One region of the Micromonospora sp. NPDC047187 genome, then DNA from elsewhere that is predicted to be linked to it. Evidence: riboswitches for the same ligand, from Rfam matches in the RefSeq annotation. Region 1 holds a riboswitch; each other region holds the start of a gene.
The links. A riboswitch is a leader RNA that binds a small molecule or an ion and turns the genes downstream of it on or off. The one in region 1 is predicted to bind cobalamin.

Region 1 (5,416 bases):
CCTGGGATTGACAGCCACCACCAGACCGATGCCGACCTGTCACTGCGACGACCAGCGACCCGGGACCAGGAGCCACGAGCAACGCTGCAAGCAGCGAGCCCTGACCACTTCGGTGTCCACGAACGGCTCGGCTCAACCGGCGACGTCCACGACGACCTTGCCCTCGGCGGTGCCGTCGGCGACCAGCCGATGGGCGTCCATTACCGTGTCGAGCGTGAACCTGCGCTCGTCCAGTCGGGGGCGCAGCGCGCCGGCATCGGCCAGCGCCGCGATCTCGCGCAGGATGTCGCCGTGGTGTTCCCGGCCCCGCCCGGTGAGCATCGGCAGCAGGGTGAACACGCCGGAGTAGGTCGCACCCCGGAACGACAGCGGGGCGAGCGAGTGTGAGCCCCAGCCCAGTGCGCTGACGACGTGCCCGTGGTAGGTGCGTACCGCCGCGAACGAGGCGTCGAGCGTCGCGCCGCCGACGTTGTCGACGACGATGTCGAATCCCTCGCCGCCGGTGTACCTCTCGACGTACTCCTCGACCTTGCTCGCTGTGTAGTCGATCGGCACGGCACCCAGACTCTCGATCACCCGGAGGCTCGCCGGCCCGCCCGTGGCGTACGCCTCGGCGCCTCGCGCCTGGGCAAGTTGCACACCCACGTACCCGACACCTCCGGCGCCTCCGTGCACCAGGACCTTCTGCCCGGCGCGGACTCCGGCCCGGTCGACCAGCCCCTCCCAGGAGGTGACCGCCGCCAGGGGCAACGCGGCGGCCTCCCGCATCGAGAGGCTCCTCGGCTTGTGGGCCAGCAGTCGAGCGTCCACGGCGGCGTACTCGGCCAGCGAGCCCTGTAGGTCGCCGACGCCCCCGCACAGCCCGTGCACCTCGTCTCCCGGCTCGAAGCCGGCCACGTCCGCGCCGACCGCCGCGACGACGCCGGCAAGGTCCAGGCCGAGCACCGCGGGCAGCTCGACACGCGCGTGCGCGGCCTTACCTGCCTGGATCTTCGTGTCGAGCGGGTTGACCCCGCTGGCGACGATCCGCACCAGCACCTGCCCGCGCTCGGGGGCGGGTTGATCGATCTCCTCGACCGTCAGCGGAGCGTCGAACTCCCGCAACAACGCGGCGCGCATAACCATCCACACTCTCCGTGATCGAGGCTTCACGTGGACGCTATCCGACCGGATCGGCGGCGGGGCGGGTTCCTCGGACCGCGCCGGCGCCGCGACGGGCGGACCGAGTGTGGGTCAGTCGTCTTCGGCACCATCGAGTAGCGCGCGTCGCAACGCCAGTCGGTGCTTCCGGCGGATCTTCGCCTCCCGGTACCGTCGGCGGTCCCCGTCGGTCTCCGGTAGCAGCGGCGGCACGGTACGAGGCTGGCCGTCGTCGTCGATGGCGACCATGACCAGGTGGGCGGTTGCCACGTCGGTGGGAGGCACCGCCCGGTCCCACCGGTCGGCGGTCACCTTGACGGCCACCTCCATCGAGCTGCGGCCGGCCCAGGTGATCCGGGCGTCGACGTGCACGACGTCGCCGACCCGCACCGCGCGGAGGAACGCCGTCTCGTCGATGGCGGCGGTCACCGCCGGCCCGTCGGAGTGTCGGGCGGCGACCACACCGGCGACGGAGTCGATGAGGTTGAGGATCCGGCCGCCGTGCACCGTACCTATCAGGTTGGTGTGGTGCTGGTCGGGAAACCACACCGCCGGGTCGCGGACACACACTGGCGAGGACCTGGCCGTGCACCACACGCACGGCCCGTCACCCGCTCAGCCCACCCGCGAGGCCGACGGCAGCGCACACGGTTGTGTACGCGGCGCCGGCAGGTCTTCGGACTCGCGGGCCTGACCGGTCGCGCCGGTCCCCTACTGGCCGTCGCTTCCCAGGCCGTTGGCCCAGTGCTGATGACGGCGGTCGTTCCCACTCACCGCTGCGGGGCAGCCCCGGATTTCCACCGGGTTCCCTCTTACGACGCCCAGCCGGTCACGACGGGGCGAACCAGCGCCGTCGGCAGCATAGCTGGCCAGGGGATCTGTCCACCGAGGGCGTCCTGCCGCGGCGGCGGACGGCCTCATCGTCAACTTTTGTCGTCCGAGGAAGAAGATCGCCACCTATTGAAAAAAGTCTCGCGAGGGTGAGGATATCCAGATGCGTCGTCTCCCCCAGACTTGCGGGCGGGTGGTCTCGGGCCTCCTCGCGTTCCTCCTCGCCTCGGCTGTCGCCCTCCTCGCGTCCGCCCAGCCCGCCGCGGCGCACGGGACCCTCGCCACGTCCACACCGGCGAGCGGCGCCACCGTGCGCGAGCCGTTGACGGAGGTGCGGCTGTACTTCACCGAGAAGGCCGCCGCCAACGCGTTCTTCACTATCACCGCCCCGGGCGGCGCCCGTGTCGACAACGGCTGGTCGCAGGGGGAGCCGAAGCCGCTGGAGAAGCCGGTGCGGGAGTACTTCCTGGTCAACGGGCAGTTCGAGCCACGGGAGTACACGACGGGGTTCCCCGCGGTGGTGTCCGTCGCCCACCTGCCCGCAAAGGGCCAGTACTCGGTGAGCTACCTGTCGGTCGCCTCGGACGGCGACACCGTGCGGGGCACCCTGACCTTCCGCTACGACGGGCGGGTGACGGCAGCGCCGAAGGGGTGGAGCCCGCCATCGACCCAACCGGACCCGGCGCTGGTGGCCGCCACCGAGCAGCACAACACGTCCGGGCAGGCCTCGGCGGTGCCGACCACCGCGGACGATCCGTCGACCCCGCCGGCTGCGGCGGCCCCGTCGACCGGGTCGACCGAGGAGAGCGGTCCCGGGGCACCGGCCTGGGCCGGCTGGGCGGCGGCGGTCGCGGCGGTCGGGGCGGTGGCCGGGTTCGTCGTCTGGCGTCGCCGATCCGCCGGCACACCCACCGGCCGGGGCCGTACCTCGGCGGCGACCTCCGGTCGACGCGGCGGTGGCGCCCGTGCCACGAACAGGGCCGGCACTGGCAAGACCGTCGGCGGCAAGGCTGCCGGGGACAAGACCGTCGGCGGCAAGGTCGGCGGGGGCAGGGCCGGCGCGGCGACGGGCGTCGTCGCGCGTACCGCGAGCGACAGGCAGCGGCCCGCCACCGTGCCGGCGGCGCGCAAGGGCGACACGGTCGTCACGGCCCGCACGGGCGTCACCGTCGAGCCGACGCCTACCGATCAGGTGACCGAGGCCCTCGCCAACGCGGACGGCGAACCGACGGTCGACCCCGGGCCACGGCCCGACACGGACCTCGCCGCCGCGACGCCTGGGTCCCGGCTGAGCAACACCCACCTGGCGCTGTTCGTCGGCGGGCTGGTGGTGGCCCTGTTGGCCGGGTTCGGGCTGGCCCGTATCGGCACCGCCGACGAGAGTCCGGCGACCGGCAACGCACGACCGTCGGCCGGTGGACCGTCCGACTCGGGGCAGGTGGGCTCCGCGACCGACGGGCACCAACACCCGGCTGGTACGGGGCCGCACACGCATCGGGGTGACGACGCGCCGGGCGCGACGCTGGCGACCGGGACGACGGTCAGCGCCGGTGGGTACACCCTGCAGCCGCTGGAGCGGTCCCAACCCCCTGGTGTACGCGCCGACTACCGGTTCCGCATCGTCGGGACCGACCGGCAGCCGGCAACGACCTTCCCGGTCGTCCACGACAAGCCGTTGCACATGATCGTGGTGGGCCGCGACCTGTCCGGCTACCAGCATTTGCACCCGACGATGGCACCCGACGGCACCTGGAGCGTCCCCCTGACGCTGGCCCGGCCCGGCGGCTACCGCGTCTACGCCGACTTCTCCGTCACCGCGGCCGACGGCAGGCAGCAGCCTCTCGTGCTGGGCGTCGACCACACGGTGCCCGGCGCGCACACCCCGACCGCACTGCCGCCGGCACAGGCGCAGGCGACAGCTGGTCCGTACGCGGTGTCGATGACCGGCACCCCGACGGTGGGGGTGACGGCGCCGATGCACTTCCAGGTCAGCGCCGACCCGACCGTACCGGCGCAGTTGGAGCGGTACCTGGGCGCGTACGGGCACCTGGTAGTGGTTCGTGAGGGCGACCTCGGCTACGTGCACGTCCACCCCGAGCAGGAGTTGGTCGACGGGACCGTCAAGTTCTGGCTGACCGCGCCGAGTTCAGGCCGGTACCGGGCCTTCTTCGACTTCCAGGTCGCCGGCAAGGTGCACACCGGGGAGTTCACGATCAACGTTCCCTGACTCCGGAACTTTCTCCGAGCTGCGGCCGACCAACCTCCCAGCAGCAACCATCGGAGGAAGAACACATGCGCACCACCAGCCCAAACGCTTCACGCCGCCATTCGGCCGCCATCTTCGCCGCCGCGATCCTGACGGTGGGCGTCGCCGGTTGCGGCTCGTCCGACTCTCCGTCGACAGCGCAGGCGGGCCCGCCCGCGTCGACCTCGGCCAACCCGGACGCTGGTGTGCTCGGCATTCGTGACCCGTGGGTGAAGGCGGCCGACAAGGGCATGACGGCGGCCTTCGGGACCCTGGTCAACGACGGCGACACCGATGTCACGGTGACGAGTGCCACGACCTCCCTGTCGCCGATGGAGTTGCACGAGATGGCCATGAAGGACGGCAAGATGGTCATGCGGCAAAAGCAGGGCGGCATCGTGATCAAGGCCAAGAGCACGCACGCCCTGGAGCCCGGGGGCGACCACCTCATGCTGATGAACCTCACCAAGCCCGTTCAGGCCGGCGACGAGTTGACCTTCACCCTGACCTTCGCCGACGGCAAGAACCAGCAGTTCCGCGCCATGGCCAAGCCGTTCACCGGCGCGCAGGAGAGCTACGCCCCCGGGCACGGCGAGCCGATGCCCAGCATGAGCGCCACGCCGGAGATGAGCATGAGCCCGGCATCGTGACGCGGACACCACAGGTCCGGCCGGTGAGCAGGCGCGGCCTGCTCACCGGCGGAGCACTGGCCGCCGGCGGAGCCCTGGCCGGTGGTGCCGCGATCGCCGGCACCCGCGCGGGGAGGACCGGGCCGCCGACGGCGACCGCCGCCGACACGACGCCCGTGGCGACCGTCGGAGGGCTGGTCGAGCCGTTCCACGGCGCCCGGCAGGCCGGGGTGGCCACCGAACCGCAGGCGCACGCGTCGTTCGTGGCACTCACAGTGCGGGCCGGCGTCGACCGGGCCGCGCTGGGCCGGATGTTGCGGTTGCTCACCGACGACGCCGCCCGGCTCACCCAGGGCCGACCCGCGCTGGCCGACACCGAGGCCGAACTCGGGCTGCTGCCGGCACGGTTGACAGTGACCTTCGGCTTCGGGCCGGGCCTGTACCGGGCGGCCGGCGTCGACGACCGCCGGCCGGCATCGGTCACCGACCTGCCGTCGTTCCGCATCGACCGGCTTCAGCCGGCCTGGTCCGGCGGCGACCTGCTGCTGCAGATCTGCGCGGACGACGCGAT
Region 2 (5,416 bases), on a different contig from region 1:
GTGCAGCCGTGAGGGTGGGCCGTCACGACCGGGCCGTCTCGGTGCTCGCGTCGGCGTCGTCGGGTAAACCCTGCAACGACTCCTCCACGCCGATCAGGTGGTTGGCCATCCGGGTGCGCGCCCGCTCCGGGTCGCGCGCCACGAGGGCCTTCAGGATCGCCACGTGTTCGTCATGGGTGCGCAGGTCCGCGCCCTCCTCGTGCAGACTCCGCCAGAGCCGGCCACGGATGGTGCGCCCGGCGAAGGCTTCGATCAGGCCGACGAGCACCGGATTCTCGGCGTGCACCGCGATGATCCGGTGGAAGGCGATGTCGATCTCCATGATCCGCTCGTGGTCCGGCGGCGACTGGCCGACCAACCGGGCCGCCTCGTCGAGCAGGTCACCCGCCTGGGCCAGGGCCTCGTCGGTGATCCTGGTCGCCGCCAGGCAGGCGGCCTCGCACTCCAGCAGACGGCGAACGGTGTGGATGTGCCGGGGGTCGCCCTGGCCCTGGAAGTCCACCACGAAACCCATCGGGGCCAGCAGTTGTGGCGCGTCGAGGTTGGTGACGTAGGTGCCGTCGCCCTGGCGGATGTTGACGATGCCGAGGATCGACAGGGCCGACATCCCCTCGCGCAGGGACCCCCGCGAGACGCCGAGCTGCTCGGCGAGGTCCTTCTCGATGGGCAACCGGTCCCCGGGCCTGAACTGCCCTTCGAGGATCATCCGCTTGATGCCGTTGACCACTTCGTCAGTGCGAGACATGATCCCCCTAACGGCCGGCGGGGGTGGCCTTCCCACCCGCGATCACGTACGCCGCCTCCGGAGATGACACGGTAGTCGGGTCTGTCGCCGCCCAGTAGTGGCCGTCGGGAAACCGGTAGAGCGCTACCGACTCCTGACGCATCCGGGTGGAGTAGCCGGGCTGGCTGGGCAGGACGTAGCCGCTGCCGGAACCGGTGTCCCGGATGATGCAGGGATCGGTGAAGTGTTCGTGCAGGTGGTCGACGAATTCGGTGACCCGGTTGGTGAGGTCCCCCGAGATCGCGACGTAGTCGAGCACCGACACGTGTTGGACCATCTCGCACAGCCCGACACCGCCGGCGTGCGGGCACACCGGGACGTCGAACTTCGCGGCGAGCAGCAGCACGGCGACGATCTCGTTGATGCTGGCCAACCTGCCGGTGTCCAGCTGGCAGAAGTCGATGGCCTCGGCCTGGAACAGCTGCTTGAACATCACCCGGTTGTGGCAGTGTTCGCCGGTGGCGACGCCGATCGGAGCGACGGCGCGGCGGACGGCCGCGTGGCCCAGGATGTCGTCGGGGCTGGTCGGCTCCTCGATCCACAGTGGCGTGAACTGGGCGAGGGCGGTGACCCAGTCGATGGCCTGACCGACGTCCCACACCTGGTTGGCGTCGATCATCAGGTTGCGATCCGGTCCGAGGATCTCCCGCGCGATGGCGCATCGGCGGATGTCGTCGTCGAGGTTGGCGCCCACCTTGAGCTTGACGTAGCCGTAGCCGGTGTCCACCGCCTCCTGGCACAGCCGGCGCAGCTTGTCGTCGCCGTAGCCGAGCCAACCGGCCGAGGTGGTGTAGGCGGGGTAGCCGGTCCGGTCGAGCTCGGCGAGGCGGGCGGCCTTCGTGCCCTCCTTGGCCCGCAGGATGGCCAGTGCCTCGTCGCGGGTCAGCGCGTCGGACAGGTAGCGCAGGTCCGCGATGTCGACGAGTTGCTCGGGGGACATGTCGACGAGCAGCCGCCACAGCGGCTTGTCGGCGACCCGGGCGACCAGGTCCCACGACGCGTTCAGCACGGCCGCCAGGGACAGGTGGACGACACCCTTCTCCGGACCGAGCCAGCGCAGTTGCGAGTCGGAGGTGAGGAGGCGGTAGACCGCGCCCATGTCCGCTGCCATCGTCGCCACGTCCAGGCCCACCAGAAGCTGTGCCTGGTGGACTGCCGCCGCCGCGACGATGTCGTTGCCTCGGCCGATGGTGAAGGTCAGGCCGTGCCCCGCGAGTGGCGCGCCCGCGCCGTCGACGCCGTCGGTGTGCAGGACGACGTAGGCCGCCGAGTAGTCGCCGTCCTTGTTCATGGCGTCTGACCCGTCAGCGGTCAGGGAGGTGGGGAAGCGGACGTCTTCGACGGTGACGGCAGTGATCTGCGGCATGCGCTCCTCGCCCGGCTAGGCTAAAGATCAGATGATCACTGGGAGTATACGGAGGGCTTCTCCAGCGCGTCAACGATGTGGATCACTGGAGACCCTCAGACATATGATGTTTGCCTCGCCGGGTCGATCCGCCATACCGCCCACCGTGACCGCGTGGGGAGTCCCGACTCCGGTGTCGGGCGTCGGTCGGTGTGGTGTGGTCGGCCGGGGTGGTGACAGTGGTCACCGAGTCGTCGCCGACACGCCCGAGACCGACATGTGGGGTGTGACAACGGCTGCGTCCCTATATATGGTGTCGAGCGCAGCTGGTTCGGCCGCTCATCCGGGGTGGTCGAGGCAACAGGGAACCCGGTGGAAATCCGGGACTGTCCCGCAGCGGTGAGTGGGAACGACCGCCGTCATCAGCACTGGGCCACCAATCGGCCTGGGAAGCGACGGCCAGTAGGAGACCGGCGAGCCCGGTCGTGCCCGCGAGTCCGAAGACCTGCCAGCGCGCCGCGTACCCGCACCCGGGTGGGCGGCGGTCCGAGGCCGCGTGGGACGGCTGACGCCACCTGACCCACGCCGGCTGGCGTGGCGTCCGTCGGTGTCTGTCTCCTCGCGTCCGGGCCACCAGGTCTCGAACTCCGAGGAGCGAGTGGTGACAGTCACCGAGGTAGTCCCGGCCAGCGGCGACGCGACAGTGCGGCGGACGCCGATGCAGGTCCGCAAGCGCGACGGCGGCACCGAACCCGTGGACGTGAACAAGATCGTCCGGGCGGTCGAGCGGTGGGCCGACGACCTGACCGACGTCGACCCGATGCGGGTGGCCACCCGCACCATCAGCGGCCTCTACGACGGCGCGACCACTGCTGAACTGGACCGGCTGTCCATCCAGACCGCCGCCGAGATGATCGGTGAGGAGCCGCAGTACTCGCGCCTCGCCGCGCGGCTGCTGGCCGGCTACGTCGACAAGGAGGTGCGCCGACAGGGCGTCACCTCGTTCAGCGCGGCGATCCGGGTCGGCCACGCCGAGGGCCTGATCGGTGACGACACCGCCGCGTTCGTCGCCGCACACGCCGCGACGCTCGACCACGCCATCGACCCGGACGGCGACCGCCGGTTCGAGTACTTCGGCCTGCGCACCGTGTACGACCGATACCTGCTGCGCCACCCCACCAGCCGACTGGTCTTGGAGACCCCGCAGTACTGGCTGCTGCGGGTGTCCTGCGGCCTGTCCCGGACGGCGGACGAGGCGGTCGGCTTCTACCGGCTGATGTCCAGCCTGGCCTACCTGCCCAGCTCACCGACCTTGTTTAACTCCGGGACCCGGCACACCCAGATGTCCTCCTGCTACCTGGTCGACTCCCCGCTCGACGAGCTGGACTCGATCTACCAGCGGTACGCCCAGGTCGCCAACCTGTCGAAGTTCGCCGGTGGCATCGGCATCGCGTACTCCCGGGTCCGCTCCCGGGGAGCGCTGATCCGGGGCACGAACGGGCAGTCCAACGGGATCGTGCCATGGCTGCGCACCCTGGACGCGAGCGTCGCCGCGGTGAACCAGGGTGGCCGACGCAAGGGCGCGGCCTGCGTCTACCTGGAGCCGTGGCACCCGGACATCGAGGAGTTCCTGCAACTGCGGGACAACACCGGCGAGGACGCCCGGCGCACCCACAACCTCAACCTGGCCAACTGGATCCCGGACGAGTTCATGCGCCGGGTCGAGGCCGACGCGCTGTGGTCGCTGTTCGACCCGCACGAGGTGCCCGAGCTGCCCGACCTGTGGGGGGAGCGGTTCGACGCCGCGTACCGGGAGGCCGAGGCGCAGGGTCGCCACGTGCGGCAGGTCCCGGCACGGGAGCTGTACGGGAAGATGATGCGGACCCTCGCCCAGACCGGCAACGGCTGGATGACCTTCAAGGACGCCGCCAACCGACTGTGCAACCAGACCGCCGAGCCGGGCAACGTGGTGCACCTGTCCAACCTCTGCACCGAGATCGTCGAGGTGTCCAGCGACGCCGAGACCGCCGTGTGCAACCTCGGCTCGGTGAACCTCGCCGCCCACCTCACCGACGGCGGGATCGACTGGGAGCGGCTGCGCGTCACGGTGCGGACCGCGGTGACCTTCCTCGACCGGGTCATCGACATCAACTACTACCCGACGGCGCAGGCGGCGGCGAGCAACCCCCGCTGGCGGCCGGTCGGACTCGGGCTGATGGGCCTACAGGACGTCTTCTTCGCGCTGCGGCTGCCGTTCGACTCGCCGGCCGCGCGGGAGCTGTCCACCCGGATCAGCGAGGAGCTGTACCTGACCGCGTTGGAGACCTCCGCCGACCTGGCGCGCGACTTCGGCGCGCATCCGGCGTACCCGCAGACCCGGGCCGCGCGGGGCCAGCTCCAACCCGACCTGTGGGGTGTCGAGGGTACGCAGACCGCGCGGTGGGACGCGCTGCGCGAGCGGGTCGAGGCGTACGGGCTGCGCAACTCGCTGCTCGTGGCGGTCGCGCCGACCGCCACCATCGCCTCGATCGCCGGGTGCTACGAGTGCATCGAGCCGCAGGTGTCCAACCTGTTCAAGCGCGAGACCCTGTCGGGGGAGTTCCTCCAGGTCAACACCGCCCTGGTACGCGAGCTGAAGGCCCGTGGTCTGTGGACCGAGCGGATCCGTTCGGCGATCAAGCGGGCGGAGGGCTCGGTGCAGGACATCGCCGAGCTGCCGGCCGGCGTACGGGAGCTGTTCCGCACCGCGTGGGAGCTGCCGCAGCGGGCGCTGATCGACCTGGCCGCCGCCCGCGCCCCGTTCATCGACCAGTCCCAGTCGCTGAACCTGTTCCTGGCCGCGCCGACCATCGGCAAGCTCTCCTCGATGTACCTGTACGCCTGGAAGGCCGGGCTGAAGACCACCTACTACCTGCGATCGCGCCCTGCGACGCGGATCCAGCAGGCCACCGTCAGCGCTGTCGCACCCGTCGTCGTCGACGCGGAGGCGCTGGCCTGCTCGCTGGAGAACCCCGAGTCGTGCGAGGCCTGCCAGTGACCGCCGACGCCGCCACCACCGACGCCAGCACCACCGACACGAGGACCACGCACATGCTGCTCGACCCCGGGATGGACCTGACTCTCCGCCCGATGCGCTACCCGCACTTCTTCGACCGGTTCCGCGACGCGATCCGCAACACCTGGACGGTCGAGGAGGTCGACCTGCACGCCGACCTCGCCGACCTGGACAAGCTGTCGCCGGCCGAACGGCACCTGGTCAGCCGCCTGGTGGCGTTCTTCGCCACCGG
Region 3 (5,416 bases), on a different contig from region 1:
GGCGCATCGCGGCGATCCACCTCGGGTTTACCACCCGGGCCCGGAACACCCGCCGGGTCTCCTCACCCAGCGTGCGGGTACGCACGTCGTGCGGCATCGCCGAGTCACCCACGTACGCCTGCGGTGACGTGCCGGTGAGGTGGCGGACCATCGCCACCATCCCGCCGTGGTACTGGAAGTAGTCGTCGGAGTCGACGATGTCGTGCTCGCGGGTGTCCTGGTTCTTCACCGCCACCGCGATCCGGGCGAACGAGCGCTCCATGTCGGCGCGCGCCTCCCGCCCGTCCAGGCCCCGGCCGTACGCGTAGCCGCCCCACACCGCGTACACCTCGGCCAGGTCGGCGTCGCTGCGCCAGGTCCGGGCGTCGATCAGGGGCAGCAGCCCGGCGCCGTACGCGCCGGGTTTGGAGCCGAAGATCCGGGCGGTGGCCCGCCGCTCGTCGCCGTGCTCGGCGAGGTCGGCGGCGACGTGCGCCCGCAGGTAGTTCTCCTCGTCCGGCTCGTTCAGGGCGGCGACCCGCCGGACGGCGTCGTCGAGCAACGCCACCACGTGTGGGAACGCGTCGCGGAAGAAGCCGGAGATGCGCACTGTGACGTCGATGCGGGGCCGGCCCAGCTCGGCGGTCGGCACCACCTCGATGCCGGTGACCCGCCGGGACCGGTCGTCCCAGACGGGCCGGCAGCCCAGCAGCGCGAGCACCTCGGCGATGTCGTCGCCCTGGGTCCGCATCGCGCTGGTGCCCCAGACGGTCAACCCCACCGAGCGGGGGTACACCCCGGTGTCGGCGAGGTGCCGGGCCAGCAGCGAGTCGGCGAGGGCCACCCCGACGTCCCAGGCGTTGCGGCTGGGGATGGCCTTCGGGTCGACGGAGTAGAAGTTGCGGCCGGTGGGCAGCACGTTGACCAGGCCCCGGGTGGGTGAGCCGGACGGGCCGGGCGGCACGAACCTGCCGTCCAGCGCCCCGAGGGTGTTTGTCAGCTCGTCGGTGGTCCGGTCCAGTCGGGGTACCAGTTCGGTGGCGGCGAAGTGCAGCACCGCGGCGACGTCCGGGACCGACCGACCGGTCACCTCCGTCACCACCGCGTCAACAGTGTCAACGGCCCAGTCCAGGGTCTCCATGCCGACGACCAGCCGCCGCGCGAGGGCCTCGATGAGGTCGATCGCGTCGGCGGCGGTGCCGGCCGGCCCGTCCACCACGTCGGTCAGCGCGGCGGGCAGCGCCAGTCGCTGTCCCGGCGACGCGAGCAGCTCCTGCTCGTCGAGGGAGTACGCGACGGCGAGGGCCTGTCGCAGGCCGGGCAGGGCCCGGGCGCCGCCCCAGATCTGCGGGGCGCGCAGCACCGCGAGGACCAGGTTGACCCTGGGCTCGCCGGTGGGAGCGTCGGCGAGGATGTGCAGCCCGTCGCGGATCTGCACGTCCTTGACCTCGCACAGGTACCCGTCGAGGTGCAGCACGAAGTCGTCGAAGTCGTCCGCGTCGGGCATCGCCTCGGCGTGCAGGTCGTGGTGCAGCTCGGCGGCGCGCACCAGGTCCCAGATCTGGGCCCGCACGGTGGGCACCTTGGCCGGGTCGAGGGCCTGCACCGTCGCGTACTCGTCGAGCAGTTGTTCCAGTTTGGCCAGGTCGCCGTAGGTCTCGGCGCGGGCCATCGGCGGGACCAGGTGGTCGACGACAACGGCGTGCGCCCGCCGCTTGGCCTGGGTGCCCTCGCCGGGGTCGTTGACGATGAACGGGTACACCAGCGGCAGGTCGCCCAGGACCGCGTCGGGCGCGCAGTCCGCGGCCAGGCCGAGGCCCTTGCCGGGCAGCCACTCCAGGGTGCCGTGCTTGCCCAGGTGCACCACGGCGTCCGCGCCGAAGCCGCCGTCCGCGGCGGGCGCTGTCAACCAGCGGTACGCGGCCAGGTAGTGGTGGCTGGGCGGCAGGTCCGGGTCGTGGTAGATGGCGATCGGGTTCTCCCCGAAGCCGCGGGGCGGCTGGATCAGCAGCACCACGTTGCCGAAGCGCAGCCCGGCGAGCACGATGTCGCCGCCCTCGGTGTACAGCTCGCCCGGCGGCTCACCCCAGTGCTCCCGCATCCGCTCGCGCAGCTCGGCCGGGACCTGGTCGAACCAACGCCGGTACGTCGGCCCGGGTATCCGGGCCTCGGCGGCGGCCAACTGCTCCGGGGTGAGCCACTCCACGTCGTGACCACCGGCGGCGATCAGCGAGTGGATCAGCGCGTCGCCGTCGTCGGGCGGTGGCGCGTCACCCAGGTCGTAGCCGGCCTCGGCCAGCGCGGCGAACAGCCGGACCGCCGAGGCCGGGGTGTCCAACCCGACGGCGTTACCGACCCGCGAGTGCTTGGTGGGGTAGGAGCTGAGCACCACGGCGACCCGCTTGTCGGCGTGCGGCACGTACCGCAGCCGGGCGTGGCGCACCGCGATCCCGGCGACCCGGGCGGCCCGCTCAGGATCGGCGGCGTAGACCGAGAGCCCGTCGGCGTCGATCTGCTTGAACGAGAACGGCACCGACACGATCCGGCCGTCGAACTCGGGGATGGCCACCTGCATGGCGGCGTCCAGCGGGGACAGGCCGGCGTCGCTGTCGGCCCACTGCGCGCGGGTGCTGGTGAGGCAGAGCGCCTGGATGACCGGCACGTCCAGGGCGGCCAGGGCCCCGACGTCCCAGGCGTCCTCGTCGCCGCCACCGGAGGCGTCCGCGGCGACCGCACCGCCGGCCGCCAGCACCGTGACCAGCAGCGCGTCACAGCGGGCGAAGAGCCCGAGTGGGCCGGCGCCCGCGGTCAGCCCGCGCAGCGAGCCGCAGAAGATCGGCAGCGGGTTGCCGCCGGCTTTGTGGACCGCGTCCGCGAGCACGTCGACGAAGTCGGTGTTGCCGGCGAGGGCGTGCGCCCGGTAGAAGACGATCCCCACAGTGGGCCGATTCGGGTCGGCGGGGTGTTCGCCGTGCACGCCGTACGCCGGGGTGGGCGTGGGTGCGGCGAACCCCTCGCCGGTGAGCAGCACCGTGTCGGAGAGGAACCGGGCCAGCTGCCCCAGGTTGTCCGGGCCGCCCTCCACCAGGTACGCCAGCGACTGGGTGACGACCCCGGACGGCACTGTGGAGGTGGCCATCAGCTCCGCGTCGGGCAGCGCCTCACCGCCAAGCACTACCGTCGGCACGCCGGTGGCGAGCACCGCGGCGAGACCGTCCGGCCACGCCTGCCGACCGCCGAGCAGGCGTACGACGACGAGGGCGACCCCGTCGAGCAGGGCGGGCACCTCCTCGGCGGTGACTCGGGCGGGGTTGGCCAACCGGTAGTCGGCACCGCTGGCGCGGGCGGCCAGCAGGTCGGTGTCGGCGGTGGACAGCAGCAGGATGCGCACGGCAGGCTCCGGAAAGTGACGCCCTGGGCCCTCACGGGGGGCGACCGGGGCGATGCGGGTGGGTACGGCGTCAGCCGGTACGACGGCCCGAGCGAACGGCGCCCCGACGCATGCGTCGGGGCCGGTCGGCGCCGGGCGATCAGCTCAGCGGTGCCGGTGGCCGGTGTCCTTGGAATGCACTGCCTGCAGCGCGATACGACGGTAATCGTCGGTGAATGAGACGCCGTGCGTCATCGGGTCCTCCTCGGGTGTCCACGCCCTGGGGTACGTCCCGACGGCCGAAGTATCCTGGCTTCCGGATCGACGCTCTCCCCCGGCCTTCCAACCGCAGACACACGGCCGTGACTCACGAGGGGGGATCGCTCCCCGGTGACAGTGGCGGGACCGCGTCGGATTCGCACCGACTTCCTTCACTGCCGTCAGGCCGCGAATGCTGCCACACCGCCGCGCCGCCGGTCAACGCCGGTCCGGCCCCGCCAGACGGGCGGCACTTATCGAGCTTCAACGATTGGTGCGGGCGCGGCTCCGCGCGACGCAATGCCCCAGATCAATGCCCGACGCCCTTTGCTCTGCTTACCTATGCGCACCGGGCACGGAGGGTCACCGGTGCAGATAGGCAAGCAGAGCAAAGGATGGCCGGACGAGCTCTGACCTGCGCCGACCCTCCGGCAGGGCGGTGCCGGCCGACACCCTCACGTAGGATCGGCGAACGCCACACCAGTGTCCGCGATCAATCTCGGAGGTCGATCACCATGATCGCCCCGCAGTTCCACCACCTTGCGGGCCGGGTCTGGCTCTGTCCGGGCGATCCCGACCCGGAGGCGGTCCAGGCCGGCGTCGCCGTCGTCGTCGACGAACGCGGCAGTGTGATGATCGACGCCGGGCAGAGCCCCGCGCACGCCCGCGAGATCCAGGCCGCGCTGGTCGCCGCCGGGCTTCCGGAGCCGCGCTGGCTGGTCTACACCCATCATCACTGGGACCACGTGTGGGGCGCCTGCGCCTGGCCCGGGGTGGAGATCGTCGGGCACGAGACAGCGGTGTCGCTGCTGCGCGCCGAGGCCGCCCGGCCGTGGAGCCACCGCTACCTGCAAGAGCAGGTACGTGCCGATCCGCGCCTGCGCCCGAGCTTTCAAGCCCGCGCACGCGCGATGGCGTCCTGGGAAGACTTCGCCATCCTGCCGCCAACTCGGACTTTCGCCGACGTGGACGAGCTGCCGGTCGGGGTTCGGCTACGCCACGTCGGCGGCGGGCACGCACCGGATTCGGCAGTGGTGCTGGTGCCCGACTCGGGGGTGATGCTGCTGGGCGACTGCTTCTACCCGCCGCCGGCGCACCTGCGCCGGCCGGAGGACGGCCTCGACGTCGACCTGGTCCGGCGACTGCTCGACAGCACCTACCACTGGTACGTCTCGAGCCACGCCGAGCCGATGACGCGTGAGCAGGTCGGCTCAACCCTCGATGCTGCCTGACCCAGCCTCAGCGGGCGTGGCGTTCCGGGTGGGCCCGGCTCCAGGTCCGCATCCGTTCCGGGTAGCCGGTGCGCGCCGCCTCGTACAGCGGCACCGCGTGCTTGCGGGCGATGGCCCCGGCCGCGCGGGGCGTTCCGGTACGGCGGCGGATCCACTCGCCGTCGTGGGCGATCGCCATCACCGTGGTGTCCGTCGCGGTCGTCTCCGGTTCCAGGTAGAACTCCACCCCGCGCCGGGTGGCGACGAACGCCTCCAGCGCCGCGAGGTCGTCGCGGGTCGCCTCCCGGTCCAGCTTCGTCGGGGTCGCCTCGGCACCCCGTGACCGGCGGTTGAACCAGCTCATGCCCCGCCCCTCTCCTCGACGTCCCTCCAGTGCAGCACCGGTTCCTGGCAATACGCTGCGCGCCGGATGGGAGAGAGCTGACCTACCTCGGGAAAGCCGGGTGGAACCCGCGGCGGGTGGGCGGTGTCATGAGTGTGATCCGAACGGAGGCTTCCCTGGACGACGAGGCGCTCGTCACCCGCGCTCGGGCAGGTGACCTGGAGGCGTACAACCTCCTGGTCGCCCGGCACACCG

Region 2: it holds a riboswitch for cobalamin, as region 1 does, so the genes downstream of both, ABZ794_RS22240 (ribonucleoside-diphosphate reductase subunit alpha) here and ABZ794_RS03845 (acyl-CoA thioesterase) in region 1, are expected to answer to the same signal.
Region 3: it holds a riboswitch for cobalamin, as region 1 does, so the genes downstream of both, cobN (cobaltochelatase subunit CobN) here and ABZ794_RS03845 (acyl-CoA thioesterase) in region 1, are expected to answer to the same signal.

Annotation. Positions count from the first base shown of each region.
Region 1 is NZ_JBEYUF010000001.1:887,712-893,127, reverse strand. It holds gene ABZ794_RS03850 (zinc-dependent alcohol dehydrogenase family protein) at 133-1,125, opposite strand; gene ABZ794_RS03845 (acyl-CoA thioesterase) at 1,234-1,710, opposite strand; cobalamin riboswitch at 1,790-2,004, opposite strand; gene ABZ794_RS03840 (copper resistance protein CopC) at 2,135-4,198, shown strand; gene ABZ794_RS03835 (copper chaperone PCu(A)C) at 4,264-4,866, shown strand; gene ABZ794_RS03830 (Dyp-type peroxidase) at 4,890-5,416, shown strand, end outside.
Region 2 is NZ_JBEYUF010000014.1:139,868-145,283, reverse strand. It holds gene ABZ794_RS22255 (aldo/keto reductase) at 1-12, shown strand, start outside; gene ABZ794_RS22250 (FadR/GntR family transcriptional regulator) at 23-745, opposite strand; gene ABZ794_RS22245 (enolase C-terminal domain-like protein) at 753-2,150, opposite strand; cobalamin riboswitch at 2,440-2,657, shown strand; gene ABZ794_RS22240 (ribonucleoside-diphosphate reductase subunit alpha) at 2,848-5,166, shown strand; gene ABZ794_RS22235 (ribonucleotide-diphosphate reductase subunit beta) at 5,220-5,416, shown strand, end outside.
Region 3 is NZ_JBEYUF010000040.1:1,598-7,013, forward strand. It holds gene cobN (cobaltochelatase subunit CobN) at 1-3,370, opposite strand, end outside; cobalamin riboswitch at 3,652-3,781, opposite strand; gene ABZ794_RS32660 (MBL fold metallo-hydrolase) at 4,123-4,839, shown strand; gene ABZ794_RS32665 (hypothetical protein) at 4,847-5,182, opposite strand; gene ABZ794_RS32670 (RNA polymerase sigma factor) at 5,311-5,416, shown strand, end outside.